Regions from separate parts of the Brevibacillus sp. AG162 genome, predicted to be linked through region 2. Evidence: riboswitches for the same ligand, from Rfam matches in the RefSeq annotation. Region 2 holds a riboswitch; each other region holds the start of a gene.
What was found. Region 2 has a riboswitch for cobalamin ahead of FB479_RS00925 (ABC transporter substrate-binding protein). Riboswitches for the same ligand answer to the same signal wherever they lie in the genome.

Region 1 (3,450 bases), on a different contig from region 2:
TAAAAGACTATAATCCTTTTTGGGAATATTGCCAAAAGCGACGAAAAATCCGAGCAACACGACGATAGGCAGAAGGATTCCTGCTGTGATTCCTATAGAAGTCATTCCCCCGATAGCTGCGAGCACACATAATCCCATCAAGGCGAATGCGGTCACCCACTCGGGTGTTCGAGGCAGGTAGTTGACCGTAGTCCATGTCTGGGTATCGATTAGATTGGTTAACGCCATCAGGTACAGGCAGATCATGATCGGAGCGAGCAAGAGATGGCTGACAATATTTCCTGTTCGCTGCTGAAGCCATTCAGACAATGCTTGTTGCTTTATTCTTCGATTGATCACAAACAAAAGATACACCCACAAGGAAAAAGGAATACCTGCAAGCAACACGCTTAACCAAGCATCTCTGCCTGCTTTGCTCAATAAGAGGGGGATGACGGTTACGTGGTTCGTAATGCCGATCGTCAGCATCATCACCATAATGGCTTGACCAATCCCGATTTTTCCGTCCACTTTCATGAAAGACTTGTCCCCCTGTGCGTGGTGGTGCTGTTAGGATTTGCCTTCTTGCTTGGAAATATGTATCAGGTATAAAGGTTACATCCTCCCGAGAAAGTATGGTATTCTACTATGAGGTAAAAAGGTAGAAACGGAGTAAGGAGTGCAGCCGATGTATCAGCTCATAAGAAAATATCTGTTCCAGCAAGATGCGGAAGAGATTCATGAAAAGACAATTGGTGCCTTAAGGCTGGTGGAGGATTCTGCTCCAGGCAAAAGCATCCTGAAGATGATCTATCAGGTAAAAGACCAGCGGTTGGAGAATAAGCTATGGGGAATGACGTTTCCGAATCCAGTCGGACTTGCAGCCGGCTTTGATAAAAATGCAGAAGTCTATCATGCATTGGGTGCCCTTGGTTTTGGGTTTGTGGAAATTGGGACGTTGACGCCGCAGGGACAGCCAGGCAATCCGAAGCCGCGTTTGTTCCGATTGCCGGAACATCAGGCTGTCATTAACCGGATGGGCTTCAACAATCACGGTGCGTATCTGGCTTCCCAGCATTTGGTCGATTACGCATACTCAGATGTTCCGATTGGGATTAACATTGGGAAAAACAAAGTAACGCCGAATGAAGAAGCGGCCATCGACTATAGCAAATGTATGGACATGCTCTATGCATACGGTCACTATTTCGTCATTAACATCAGTTCTCCGAATACCCCGAATCTGCGTGACTTGCAGGAAACAGAGAGCTTGCGTCATTTGGTGCGTGCAGTAAGGGAAAAGGCAACTGAAATGGAAGCGCGTTCCATCAAGAAAAAACCGATTCTGCTGAAGGTAGCGCCAGACATGTCGGATGAGCACATGCGCGATGTTGTTCACGCTGCTGTAGAAGAAGGAATTGCCGGAATTATCGCTACCAATACGACACTGTCACGCGAGGCGGTTTCCGGACATCGATTTGCCGAGGAAGCAGGAGGCTTGAGCGGAAGACCTCTTACGGAGCGTTCCACTGCTTGGGTGAAGGAGATTTATCAAGAAGTAGGAGACAAGGTGCCAATTATTGGTGTTGGCGGCATTTATAGCGGTGAAGACGCCTACGCGAAAATCCGAGCAGGAGCCAGTCTCGTTCAGGTGTATACGGGGATGATTTATCAGGGCCCAGGTATCGCCAAGCAAATCAACAAAAAACTGCTCAAGCTCATGCAACGCGATGGTTTTAAACATATTAGTGAAGTAATTGGCGTAGACGCAAAAGAATAGATAGAACAAGTACGCATAGATCGATGGCTCCGTTTGTAGTGGGGCATCGGTTTATGCGTTTTTGCTTATATTCTTCCGATTTATGTAGTGATTCGGTATAATGATGTGGGACAAACATGAATTGTCTGTCAATTGCATATTGTCGGCGTTAGGTGCCTTTATGTGACGCATAAAGGGTAACAGGGAATCGGGTGAAAGTCCCGAGCGGTCCCGCCACTGTAACCAGGGAGCTCTCTTTGATAAGGATACCACTCATTTTCGTATGGGGAAGGACAAAGAGCGCATGGATCTGGAAGCCAGGAGACCTACCTAGTAGCCACACCCACAAAACCTTCGCGGAAAGGAGCGGTGAATACGAGGCAATGAGGCTGTATAATCAGTCTGTTGTTTTGTGTGCACATCTCGTCCATTGATGGATGGGATTTTTTTGTTTGTTAGGAAAAGAACGAACGAAAGCCAGTTAAGGAGGAATGAACATGAATCGATCTCGTCTCGTAACTACTTGTCTGATGATCGCGGGCTTTGTCCTGTATTTTCTGCTCAATGAACCAGAGACAGGACACGCGATGCACATCATGGAAGGGTATTTGCCATTATCCTGGGCCTTGTTTTGGTGGGCTGTCTTCTTGCCATTTTTTATTCTTGGGATTCGTTCGATTAACAAGATTGTAAAAGAACATCCCGAAATGAAGCTCCTTATTGGTGTTGCAGGAGCGTTTGCCTTTGTTTTATCTGCACTGAAAATCCCTTCGGTTACAGGCAGCAGCTCTCACCCGACTGGAACGGGCCTTGGCGCCATTATGTTTGGACCTTTTGCGATGTCTGTGTTAGGGAGCATGGTGCTCTTGTTTCAAGCCTTACTTTTAGCACATGGAGGTTTGACTACGCTAGGGGCAAATGCTGTATCCATGGCAGTAGTAGGACCACTTGTGGCATACGGAATCTATCAGATGATCATGAAAGTGGGCGGAAGCCAGCGTCTGGCTGTTTTTGCAGCGGCTGCCTTGGCTGATCTTGCTACCTATGTGGTGACTTCGATTCAACTGGCACTCGCATTTCCAGCTGAATCTGGTGGAGTGTTGGCCTCGTTTGCCAAATTCGCAGGAATTTTTGCATTCACGCAAGTACCGCTCGCAATCAGTGAAGGTCTGTTGACCGTTCTTGTTTGGAACTGGTTGTTATCTTACAACGCAAAAGAGCTTACACAGCTTCGTTTGCTCAAACGGGAGGAATCGCTGTGAAAAAAGGATGGAACTGGCTTTTACTCTTGGGGGTAATCGTACTGGCGATTGTCCCGCTGTTGCTGGTGCAGGATTCGGAATTTGGCGGCGCAGACGGCGTGGCAGAGGAAGCGATCAAGGAGATCGCTCCGAGCTACGAACCGTGGTTCCAGCCGCTGATAGAACCGCCAGGGGGAGAGACGGAGAGTCTATTGTTTGCGGTGCAGGCGGCGTTGGGAGCGGGAGTGATCGGCTACGCCGTGGGCTTGTACAAAGGTCGGTTGGATAAGCGGAAAAAATGAACGGGCTGCAGCTTGATTCTCTCTCTTATCAAAACAGGCTGAAATGTCTGCCGCCAGCTCATAAGCTATTGCTGGCGAGTGCATTGTTACTGCTCGTCTTGGTGGGACATGTATGGATGCAGATGGCCGTTGTTGTCTGGATGACGGTATGGGTAGTGGTGTATGCCCA
Region 2 (3,450 bases):
AATAGACGGTTTCGATATGGGCTGGGCAGAACGTACGGGGACATATGTGATCGCAGAAGAGGAGCTCACATTGGTAGAAACAGGTCCAAGCCCCTCCGTCCCGTATATCAAGGCCGGTCTCGCCAAGCTCGGTTATACGGTGGAACAAGTAAAATACATCATCGTCACGCACATTCACTTGGATCATGCAGGAGGGGCCGGACTGTTTCTGAAGGATTGTCCAAACGCAAAGATCGTCGTCCATCCGAAAGGTGCACGCCATCTCGTAGATCCGAGCCGACTGATCACAGGCGCGAGAGCGGTTTATCATGATGATTTTGATCGATTGTTTGATCCGATTGAGGCTGTTCCTGAGGAGCGGATTTTGATTCGTGGGGACGGGGATACACTAAAGATCGGAGAGAATTGCGTGTTGGAGTTTCTGGATTCGCCAGGGCATGCCAATCATCACTTCAGCATCTACGATCCCGTAAGCCGCGGCATGTTCACAGGTGATACGGCAGGTGTGCTCTATCCACAGCTTAAAAAGGATGGTGTACACCTCGTGCTGCCATCTACTTCGCCGAATCAGTTTGACCCGGATGCCATGTTAGCGTCTGTAAGCCGCTTTGAAGCACGCAAGCTAAGTCGCATTTACTTTGGTCATTTTGGGATGTCAGAGCAGGTAGACGACGTGTACCGCCAATTACGTGAGTGGCTCCCTGTGTTTCTAGTAGAAGGAGAATTAAGCCTTGCAGCTGGACAAACATATGACGAGCTGTCTCGCAAGTTATTGGAACGAGTCTCGGATCATCTACAGTCACAAGGCATCAGTGGTGACCACGAAGTTTTCGAAGTACTCAAGCTCGATTTACAGGTATGCTCCATGGGCATTCTGGATTATTTGTACAAACGAGGGAAATAGCCTGCCAAAAGCTTTACATTTGCCTGAACCTTTTGTTCAGGCGTTTTTCATTTTTAGGAGGCAAGAGTGTATTGGCTTAGGTGTTTGTCATTCTTTTTTCATCCAAGGAATGCTATGATGTAGGATGAGTCATGGACTGTGACAAATTCAATCGTAACAGCAAATAGGTGCCTCGTCTTTTTAGCAAAAAGATCGGGTGAAAAGGGAAGTCGGTGAAAATCCGACGCGGTCCCGCCACTGTAAATCGGCTTGTTTCTCAGCCGTAAGCCAGGAGACCTGCCTATTTGTTTTCGTGCCTGTTGCCTTCGCGGAAAGGATCGGCCTATTTCAGGGAGCAGACCATCCTGGCAGTTTGCCCTGAGGTACCGACCTATTGTTTTCCGAATGGAAGCAAGGGTCGCTTTTTTTATTGGAAGGAACAGTCAATCAGACATGAAGAAAGGAAGTTCTACATATGAAACGTTCATTGCGATTTATGATCCCACTACTAGTTGCGGCTAGCCTCGCAGGTTGTGCGGGTAACGATAACAGCCAGCCAGCACCTGGTGGACAAACAAGCACACCGCAGACAGCACCGCAAGAGAACACGGCCGAGCAGCCTGCAAAACAAACAACGTATCCATTGACAGTCACGGATGCGACAGGAAAAGAAGTAACCTTTGCAAAAGCCCCTGAGCGAATCGTCTCGACATCCCCTGCCGAGACGGAGATTTTGTTCGCATTAGGCTTGGAAAATCGGATCGTAGCTGTTTCAGACTATGACGATTATCCGGAAGCGGCGAAGGCAAAACCGAAAATTGGCGGAGTCGTCAAACCGAATGAAGAAGCCATTCTCGCTCAAACGCCGGATATGGTCATCGGTGGGATTTCGATGGAAAAGCCAGTGGCTGACAAGCTCAAATCTCTCGGAATGCCGGTCTATATTACCCATCCAACAAAGATGGACGACATCCTAAACAACATCTTGACGATGGGAGTTATCACCAACACACAGGACCAAGCTGAAAAAGTCGTCGCGCAAATGAAGAAGGACATCGCGTACGTTCAAGAAGCAGTGAAAAATGTAAAACCGGAAGAGAAGAAAAAGGTATATTTGGAATTTTCCCCAGGCTGGACAGTCGGAAAAGGCGAATTCATGGACGAACTCATCACGCTGGCTGGGGCGACAAATATTGCCTCCGACACTGAAGGATGGAATCCGATCAGTGAGGAAAAGATTTTGCAAAACGACCCGGACGTTATTTTGTACGCGAGCGGAATTACCGATGAAAAGACTGGCGTCAAGCTGGAGGATATGATCGCGAATCGCAATGGCTGGGATAAAATGAAGGCGATTCGTGAAAAACAAATTTTTGGCATGGACCAAAATATTTTGTCCCGTCCCGGTCCACGTATTACACAAGGCTTAATCGAGGTAGCCAAGGCAATTTACCCTGACTTGGTGAAATAAAATGAAGAAGCGACTTTTCATATGGGGAGGGGTCAGCTGTCTCGTCCTGCTGGCATCGATAGTCATCAGTATCTCGATGGGGGCGGCCCACCTCCCCATTTCACAAGTGTGGCTCATCCTGCTTCATCAAATCCCGGGCTTGTCTGAGTGGATCACCGTAACGTGGCCCGAGTCTTCTGAGCAAATTGTCATGAAGGTTCGTTTTCCACGGGTTGTATTGGCTGTCTTGATAGGCGCCTGCTTGTCACTTGCGGGGGCGGGCTTTCAGGGAGTTTTGCGCAATCCGCTCGCAGATCCGTTTACGATGGGCGTGGCATCGGGTTCTGCTGTCGGAGCAGCCTTCTTGATCCTTTTTGGCTTGCAAATCAGTTTTCTGGGTGCATGGAGCACACCTGTTGTCGCCTTTCTTACAGGATTGCTCAGTTTATGGATCGTACTCGGACTCGCAAACACGCAAGGAAAGCTGCAGACGGAGACCCTGATTTTGTCTGGTGTCGTGGTGCAGGCTTTTCTCGGCTCTCTCGTTTCCTTTATGGTATCGCTATCCGATCAGACGGTGAATGAGATTGTGTTCTGGCTGATGGGCAGCCTGTCATTTCGCGGCTGGGCCTTTACGTACGTCTTGATTCCGTACTTGGTCATAGGTGGAATGGTGCTGGTGAGTTATGCGCGCTCCTTGAACCTATTTGCATTGGGAGAGCGGCAGGCTGCGCATCTCGGCGTCCATGTGGATCGAACGAAGCTCGTGGTTCTGGTCGTCTCGACTCTCCTGACTGCAGCGGCAGTTTCTATCGCGGGTATTATCGGGTTCGTTGGCTTGGTGGTACCGCATCTCGTCCGATTGCTGGTTGGTCCTGACCATCGTATTTTACTGCCAATGGCTGCGATCTGCGGTGGTATTTATGTGCTGTGGGCCGATACTCTAGCCAGAATGCTGCTGAGTCCAACGGAAATCCCGCTCGGTGTCGTGACAGCATTTCTGGGAGCACCATTTTTCGCTTATTTATTGAAGCAAAATAAACGCTTTAGGAAGAGGTAACGTAAGCTTATGATCAATGTGCGCAGCTTGCAAAAATCGTATCAGGATACGCCTGTT
Region 3 (3,450 bases), on a different contig from region 2:
GGCGTGCGCCGTCCATTTTTCCCGCATTTCTGGGTCAGTGACATGAGAGGAAGCAATCGAACGGGCAAGAAGAGGGACTCCGCGAAGCATCGACAATGCCTGTGCCATCCAAAATCGTCCATGTAAATACAGGTCATTCACTTCGGAAAAACCACTCACGAGTATACCGCCTTGTGCATGATCAGGATATCGAAGACAATATTCAAGAGCAATAGAAGCACCTTGGGAGTACCCCAAAATAAAAGGACGCTCAATGCCGAGTGACGGGATCAGCTTATGGAGCCGTTCTGTCAATTCTCCAATGGTATATGGCTTCTCCATCGGGGAACTGTCGCCATGTCCAGGCAAATCAGGGATAATAAGCTGATACTTATCCGTGAGTGTTTGCTGATAAACAAAATTGACAGAGCCGATACATGGTGCATGGATACACAATAACGGTGTGCCTTTTCCCGATATGTGAAAAGCAAACTGCTTTCCATCCTGATGGACGAGTATTTGTTCCATTTTCTTTTTCACCCCACCTTTAGCTTGTCCGATACGAAGTAGATTTTTCAATTGAACTCTTCTTTTTTTGATGGGGAAGTGGTATTCTCGCAATAGAATAATTGGTGAAAGCAGGGTGAAGAAGTTGTTTCAAGAGCGCATTTCAAAGCTCCACACGTTTTTGACAGAGCAAGAGCTGAACGCGGTGTTGATTACCTCTCCCAAGCACGTTTACTATTTGACCGGATTTTTTACAGACCCGCATGAACGTTTTATGGGTCTCGTTATTCCTGCTGAGGGCAAACCTTCCTTAATTGTACCTGCTCTTGATCGTGAGGCAGCGGCTGAGGCTTCATTCGTTCAAGATATCCATACACATACGGATATCCAAAACCCGTATGAAATTCTCAAGCAAGTGTTGCCAGCGAACTTATCGAAGCTCGGCATTGAGAAAAGTCATATGACTGTCGAGCGCTATGAAGCACTTGGACAAGTTGTTCTGGCGTCGAGCTATGTGGACGTGGAAGAGCCGCTGCGTGAAATGCGATTGATCAAATCTGCGGATGAAGTGGATCGCTTGAAGCACGCTGTTCAGTTGGTCGAGGATTCCTTGCGGGAGACCCTGAAAAAAGTCAAGACAGGCATGACCGAGACAGAAATCGTAGCTGAGCTGGAATTTCAGATGAAGCGCTTGGGTGCGGAAGGTCCATCGTTTACGTCCATGGTATTGGCAGGGGAGAAGTCGGCACTGCCACACGGGAAACCAGGAACGCGCCAGGTACAAGAAGGCGACTTGCTTTTGTTTGATATCGGGGTAGCAGCGAATGGATATGTATCCGATATTACCCGCACCTTTGCTGTAGGCGAGATCAGTGCCCAGCTACAAGAAATTTATGAGACGGTATTGGCTGCCAACGAAGCGGCAATTGCTGAGATTCGTCCGGGTGTGACCTTTGCGCATTTGGATAAAACTGCTCGCGATGTCATCACCGCAAAAGGCTACGGAGAATACTTCATGCATCGTCTTGGGCATGGACTTGGGATGGATGTACATGAATATCCGTCTGTTCACAGCCAGAACCAAGAAGTGCTTCGTCCAGGGATGGTCTTTACGATCGAGCCAGGCATCTATCTGCCGGGTGTAGGTGGCGTGCGGATTGAAGACGATGTATTGGTTACGGAAACGGGCGTTGAAATACTCACGCAGTTCCCAAAAAAACTGACTTCTATCAACTAATGAAAAAAATCGTAAAAATTGAATACGTATCGAATGGTGCTGGACGGCATATGCTGTCAGCTTAAAAGGGAAGTCCGGTGAGAAACCGGCGCGGTCCCGCCACTGTAACGAGGAGCGCCTAGCGAATAGCCACTGTTTTTTGCGAGACAAAAAATGGGAAGGTAGCTGGGCGTGCTGATTCGTAAGCCAGGAGACCTGCCATGCGATCATATACAATCGACCCACGAGGATGGGGCAGATGTGGAAGTAGTCTATGAAAGGTGCCTTTGTGCCTGCTTATAGCTATATCTACGTTTGTCATGCACCTCCCGATTGAAATGGGGGGTGCTTTTTTTGTGGAGGATTTGGGTTCAACCCATCATTTCCATACAGAAAAGGGGATTATAGATGTTTCAGGCAAACAAATCACATACAGTAAGGAAAGGACTAGTTTTCGGTATCATGACAGCTGCTATGCTTTTGGTTTCGGCATGCGGCTCCACGTCGACAACACAGGCTCCAGCCAAAACAAACCAAGCAGCTGCACCAGCAACAGAGAGCAAGCCTGTAACACTAACCAATAATGGCATCGAAATGACCTATCCAACAGCACCTGAGCGTGCCGTGACTTTGAACCAACACGTCACCGAAATCATGCTGGCACTGGGACTGGCTGATAAAATGGTCGGAACCGCTTACCTCGACGATGAAATCCTTCCAGAGTTAAAAGCAGATTACGACAAGGTTCCGGTACTGTCTGACAAGTATCCTACGAAAGAAGTGCTGCTGGCAGCGAACCCAGACTTCGTGTACGCTGGATGGAAAAGCGGATTCGGCGAAAAGGGTGTAGGATCGATGCAGGATTTGGAAAAGGTTGGCATCAAATCGTATTTGCAAGCCTCTTCTAGTATGCCTGGCCCGACAATTGACGATGTATTTGCGGACATTACAAATATTGGTCGCATTTTCCGTGTGGAAGACAAAGCCAATGATTTGATCAATAAAATGAAGAGCGAAATGGATCAAACGATTAGCCAAATTGGCAAGGTGGATGAGCCGCTTAAAGTGTTCGTGTACGACAACGGGGAAGATAAGCCATTCACAGCAGCCAACAACTACATGACGTCCTTAATCAAGACTGCTGGCGGTAAAAACATTTTTGATGACATTCAAAAGGGCTGGGCAGAGGTCAGCTGGGAACAAGTAGTGAGTCGCAATCCAGACGTGATTATCATCGTAGACTACGGTGATAGAACCGTTGAGCAAAAACGCAATTTCCTTTTGACCAAAAAAGAACTGGCGGATATCCCGGCGATTAAAAATCAACGACTAATGGTATTGCCATTGTCTGCGGCTTCTGAAGGCGTTCGAGCACCGATTGCGCTAAAAATTTTGGCAGAAGGGCTCTACCCGGATAAATTCAAATAGAGTACACCCCTTTTAAGGGAGGGAATGGCACTGCAACAGATTAAGTTACCTTATATCATCATTACTCTACTGGTCGGACTTTTCCTCTCGATTACGTTCGCAGTTACCTTGGGCTCAGTGGAGATTAAGCCGACAACAGTATGGAAAATCGCCTTATCGAAAATTCCAATGTTTACCCAATGGATTGAGGTGGATTGGTCCAAAGGAGAGCAAACGATTATTTGGGATATTCGCTTTCCGCGTGTGCTCTTAGGGGCGATCGTCGGTGCAGGTCTGTCTGTCGTGGGGGTAGCGATCCAGTCATTGGTTCGTAACTCCTT
Region 4 (3,450 bases), 770 kb from region 2:
CCGAGTATCAAATCAATGTTTCCAAGTTAAATGTATCGCGCGAACAAAAAGGGAAGAATGCCCTGCTTATCTCTGTGACTGATGAAGAGATTACACCGACGATTGTATCTGCCATAGAAGAGCTGCCCCAAATCACCAAAGTGTTGTCTCTACAGTAAGTGAATCATGATAAACAAAAACTGCCCGTTTTTAGCGGGCAGTTTTTTTCGTGGCGAATTTGAGTCCTTGGCTAATGAAGACTGGCAAAACGGACGAATGATTTTCGTCAGCAAATTCTTTAAAGGAAGCCTTGATTTGACCTTTGCCCATAGAGGACAATCGTTCGACCATCGCCAGAGATTTTTCTTTGACCAAGAATCGCCCATCGTTTTCCAACTCCCCGATGGTGAGGAGCACATGGACGTCGAGGTCATCGGTCAGCTGGGTCTGCAATTGACTCTCCTTCGCAAGCAGCACGCTCTCATTCCAGTGGATCGAGGGACTGCCAGCTATATACCGCTGAAAAGCGTGTGGTCTCGACAAAAGTACATGCAAGACAAACAAGCCACCTAGCGAATGTCCAAAAATCGCTTGCTGCGTCCGATCGATGGGGAAGTCGTTTTCGATGCTAGGCTTGAGCTCCTCCTCCAAAAAGGTGAGGAACTGCTCCGCTCCCCCCATCTGAGGCCACTCCGCTCCTCTTGGGTTGCCAGGAAGCTCCGAGGCGGGAACTTCATACGTGTAATCAAAGAAACGGGAAGGATGGTACGGACCGTCCGTTGGATACCCAATCCCGACGACGATTGCAGGATACACGCCAGTTCGTTCAGGGCCGCGTGATTGTATTCGTATCGCTTCGGTCAAGGTTGCAAAAACAGAGTTGCCATCTAGCAAATATATGACGGGAAAGCCTGATTCCGGAGGAGGATCGGCAGGTATACTTACGAAAATGTGATAGTGACGTTCTTGATAAGTCATCATTTTACTGTAAGAACGAGGAATGACGACAGGTTGATAGTCGGTGCTTTTCATGAGGGCGACTCTCCAATCTCTCCAAGGCTAACCAACACGCACAAAATCTATTATAGGAACGAGAACCAGAGATTGGCAATAGCCGAAAAAGGAGAATAGTTAGTTTTCGAGAAGAGCGCATACCGAGCTTGACTCCTACGATATATTGAGGTAAAGTAAGTTTTACCAACTACATATTGATGCGGTGAGGTGTTTACCACCAGATTTGGTAGACTTAATAGGGAAGTCGGTGAGAATCCGACGCGGTCCCGCCACTGTAATGAGAGAGTTCCATTTGCGAAAGAATGCCACTGATCAAGAAGGATCGGGAAGGTGTAAATGGAGCGATGATCCAAAAGCCAGGAGACCTGCCTAACCGCTTGCACTGTTTAACCTACGGGAGATAGGGAAGTGTTCGAGCGCTCAATTCGCATCGGCGAATTGTTAGATGGAAGTCATCACGCGCATTCGGCATGTAAACGTCGGATGCGCTTTTACTTTGGCTAAATTTCATACATACAGAGTAAAAATAGCAGGATAGGATGAGGGACATGTTAATCGCTTATGATTCAAAAACAGGAAACGTCCGAAGATTCGTCAACAAAATTAATTTGCCACATGTGGAAATTGATCAAGATATGGTGCTGGACGAGCCATTCATTTTGATAACATACACGACGGGATTCGGACAAGTGCCGGAGAAGGTGGCGACGTTCCTGAAGCGAAATCATGTCAATCTGCGCGGAGTATCCGCCAGCGGCAACCGCAACTGGGGAACCAGCTTTGCCAAAAGCGCGGATACGATCGCGAGCCAATATGGCGTTCCGGTAATTTCTAAATTTGAACTGTCCGGTACCGGCCGGGACGTGGAACAATTTACGAGTGGGGTGGCAACAATTGCGGCATATTGAATTGAACAACGAACTGATGCAGCGTGGCAACGACGGATTTTACCAACTGGAAAAGGATCGGGAAGCGGTTGCGGTCTTCATGGAAGAAGTGCAGTCCAATACGATGACTTTTGGCAGTGTCAAAGAACGCATGGACTATTTGATCGAGAATGACTTCTATGAAAACGTCTATGAAACATACACGGTTGAGCAGGTCGATGAAGTTTTCCGTTTGGCCTATGACGCTGATTTTCAATTTGCTTCGTACATGGCTATCTCCAAATTTTATAAAGATTACGCCCTGAAAACGAACGATAAATCGATGTACTTGGAGCAGTATCCAGACCGAGTGGCCGTTGTGGCACTGTCCCTTGGACAAGGTGACTTTGAACTCGCCAAGCGTTTAACAGTATCGATGATGGATCAACGCTTGCAGCCAGCGACACCAACCTTCCTGAACGCGGGAAAAAGCCGCCGTGGAGAAATGGTCTCCTGCTTCTTGCTCGAAATGGATGATTCACTGAACTCCATCAACTTTATTTTGGGAACTTGTATGCAGCTATCCAAAATTGGCGGCGGTGTAGCCGTGAACCTGTCCAAGCTTCGCGGACGAGGAGAGCCGATCAAAGGCGTCGAGGGCGCAGCAAAAGGTGTCATGCCCGTTCTCAAGCTGCTGGAAGATGCGTTTTCCTACGCGGATCAAATGGGGCAACGCAAAGGCTCAGGTGCAGCGTACTACAACATCTTCGGCTGGGATATCAACGAGTTTCTCGATTGCAAAAAGATCAATGCGGATGAAAAAGCACGCATCAAAACGTTGTCCATCGGCTTGATCGTACCAAACGTATTCTACAAGCTGGCTGAGGAAAACAAGCCATTGACTGTGTTTGCTCCGTACTCTGTGTACAAAGAATACGGCGTGCATCTGGATGATATGGACCTCGATGACATGTACGAGGAGCTCTTGGCAAACGATCGCATCAAGAAAAAGACCGTGATGAGCGCACGCGAGATGCTGACCAAAATCGCGATGATTCAAATGGAATCGGGTTATCCGTACATCATGAACAAAACAAATGCGAACAACAACCATGCGCTGAAAGACCTTGGTTCGGTGAAAATGTCTAACCTGTGCACGGAAATCTTCCAGCTGCAGGAGACTTCGACGATCACCAATTACGGAGAAATGGATATCATCCGTCGCGATATTAGCTGCAATCTGGCATCGCTCAATATCGTCAACGTGATGGAACGAAAAATGATCCGTGAATCCGTCCACGAAGGCATCGAAGCCATTACAGCCGTGAGTGACATGACGCGTGTAGAAAACGCTCCAGGCGTTCAAAAGGCAAACCGTGAGCTGCACTCAGTAGGTCTCGGTGCGATGAACCTGAACGGTTATCTGGCAAAGAACAGAATTGCTTACGAGAGTGAAGAAGCCAAGGATTTCGCTCGTACGTTTTTCATGATGATGAACTTCTACTCCTTGGAGAAAAGCATGGAAATTGCCAAGAAAACTGGCGCCACCTTCTTGGGCTTTGAACAATCGGAATATGCAAAAGGCACTTAT

Region 1: another riboswitch for cobalamin. It lies ahead of FB479_RS20805 (energy-coupling factor ABC transporter permease); the one in region 2 lies ahead of FB479_RS00925 (ABC transporter substrate-binding protein).
Region 3: another riboswitch for cobalamin. It lies ahead of FB479_RS05090 (ABC transporter substrate-binding protein); the one in region 2 lies ahead of FB479_RS00925 (ABC transporter substrate-binding protein).
Region 4: another riboswitch for cobalamin. It lies ahead of nrdI (class Ib ribonucleoside-diphosphate reductase assembly flavoprotein NrdI); the one in region 2 lies ahead of FB479_RS00925 (ABC transporter substrate-binding protein).

The regions. Positions count from the first base shown of each region.
Region 1 is NZ_VFNO01000007.1:125,498-128,947, forward strand. Features, by position in the region: gene FB479_RS20795 (GerAB/ArcD/ProY family transporter) at 1-516, opposite strand, end outside; gene FB479_RS20800 (quinone-dependent dihydroorotate dehydrogenase) at 668-1,759, shown strand; cobalamin riboswitch at 1,893-2,086, shown strand; gene FB479_RS20805 (energy-coupling factor ABC transporter permease) at 2,236-3,000, shown strand; gene FB479_RS20810 (energy-coupling factor ABC transporter substrate-binding protein) at 2,997-3,281, shown strand; gene cbiQ (cobalt ECF transporter T component CbiQ) at 3,278-3,450, shown strand, end outside.
Region 2 is NZ_VFNO01000001.1:220,208-223,657, forward strand. Features, by position in the region: gene FB479_RS00920 (MBL fold metallo-hydrolase) at 1-904, shown strand, start outside; cobalamin riboswitch at 1,053-1,202, shown strand; gene FB479_RS00925 (ABC transporter substrate-binding protein) at 1,359-2,354, shown strand; gene FB479_RS00930 (FecCD family ABC transporter permease) at 2,356-3,393, shown strand; gene FB479_RS00935 (ABC transporter ATP-binding protein) at 3,403-3,450, shown strand, end outside.
Region 3 is NZ_VFNO01000002.1:66,170-69,619, reverse strand. Features, by position in the region: gene FB479_RS05100 (alpha/beta fold hydrolase) at 1-507, opposite strand, end outside; gene FB479_RS05095 (M24 family metallopeptidase) at 632-1,723, shown strand; cobalamin riboswitch at 1,741-1,940, shown strand; gene FB479_RS05090 (ABC transporter substrate-binding protein) at 2,111-3,130, shown strand; gene FB479_RS05085 (FecCD family ABC transporter permease) at 3,155-3,450, shown strand, end outside.
Region 4 is NZ_VFNO01000001.1:991,918-995,367, forward strand. Features, by position in the region: gene FB479_RS04695 (ACT domain-containing protein) at 1-158, shown strand, start outside; gene FB479_RS04700 (alpha/beta hydrolase) at 190-1,011, opposite strand; cobalamin riboswitch at 1,182-1,380, shown strand; gene nrdI (class Ib ribonucleoside-diphosphate reductase assembly flavoprotein NrdI) at 1,542-1,901, shown strand; gene nrdE (class 1b ribonucleoside-diphosphate reductase subunit alpha) at 1,888-3,450, shown strand, end outside.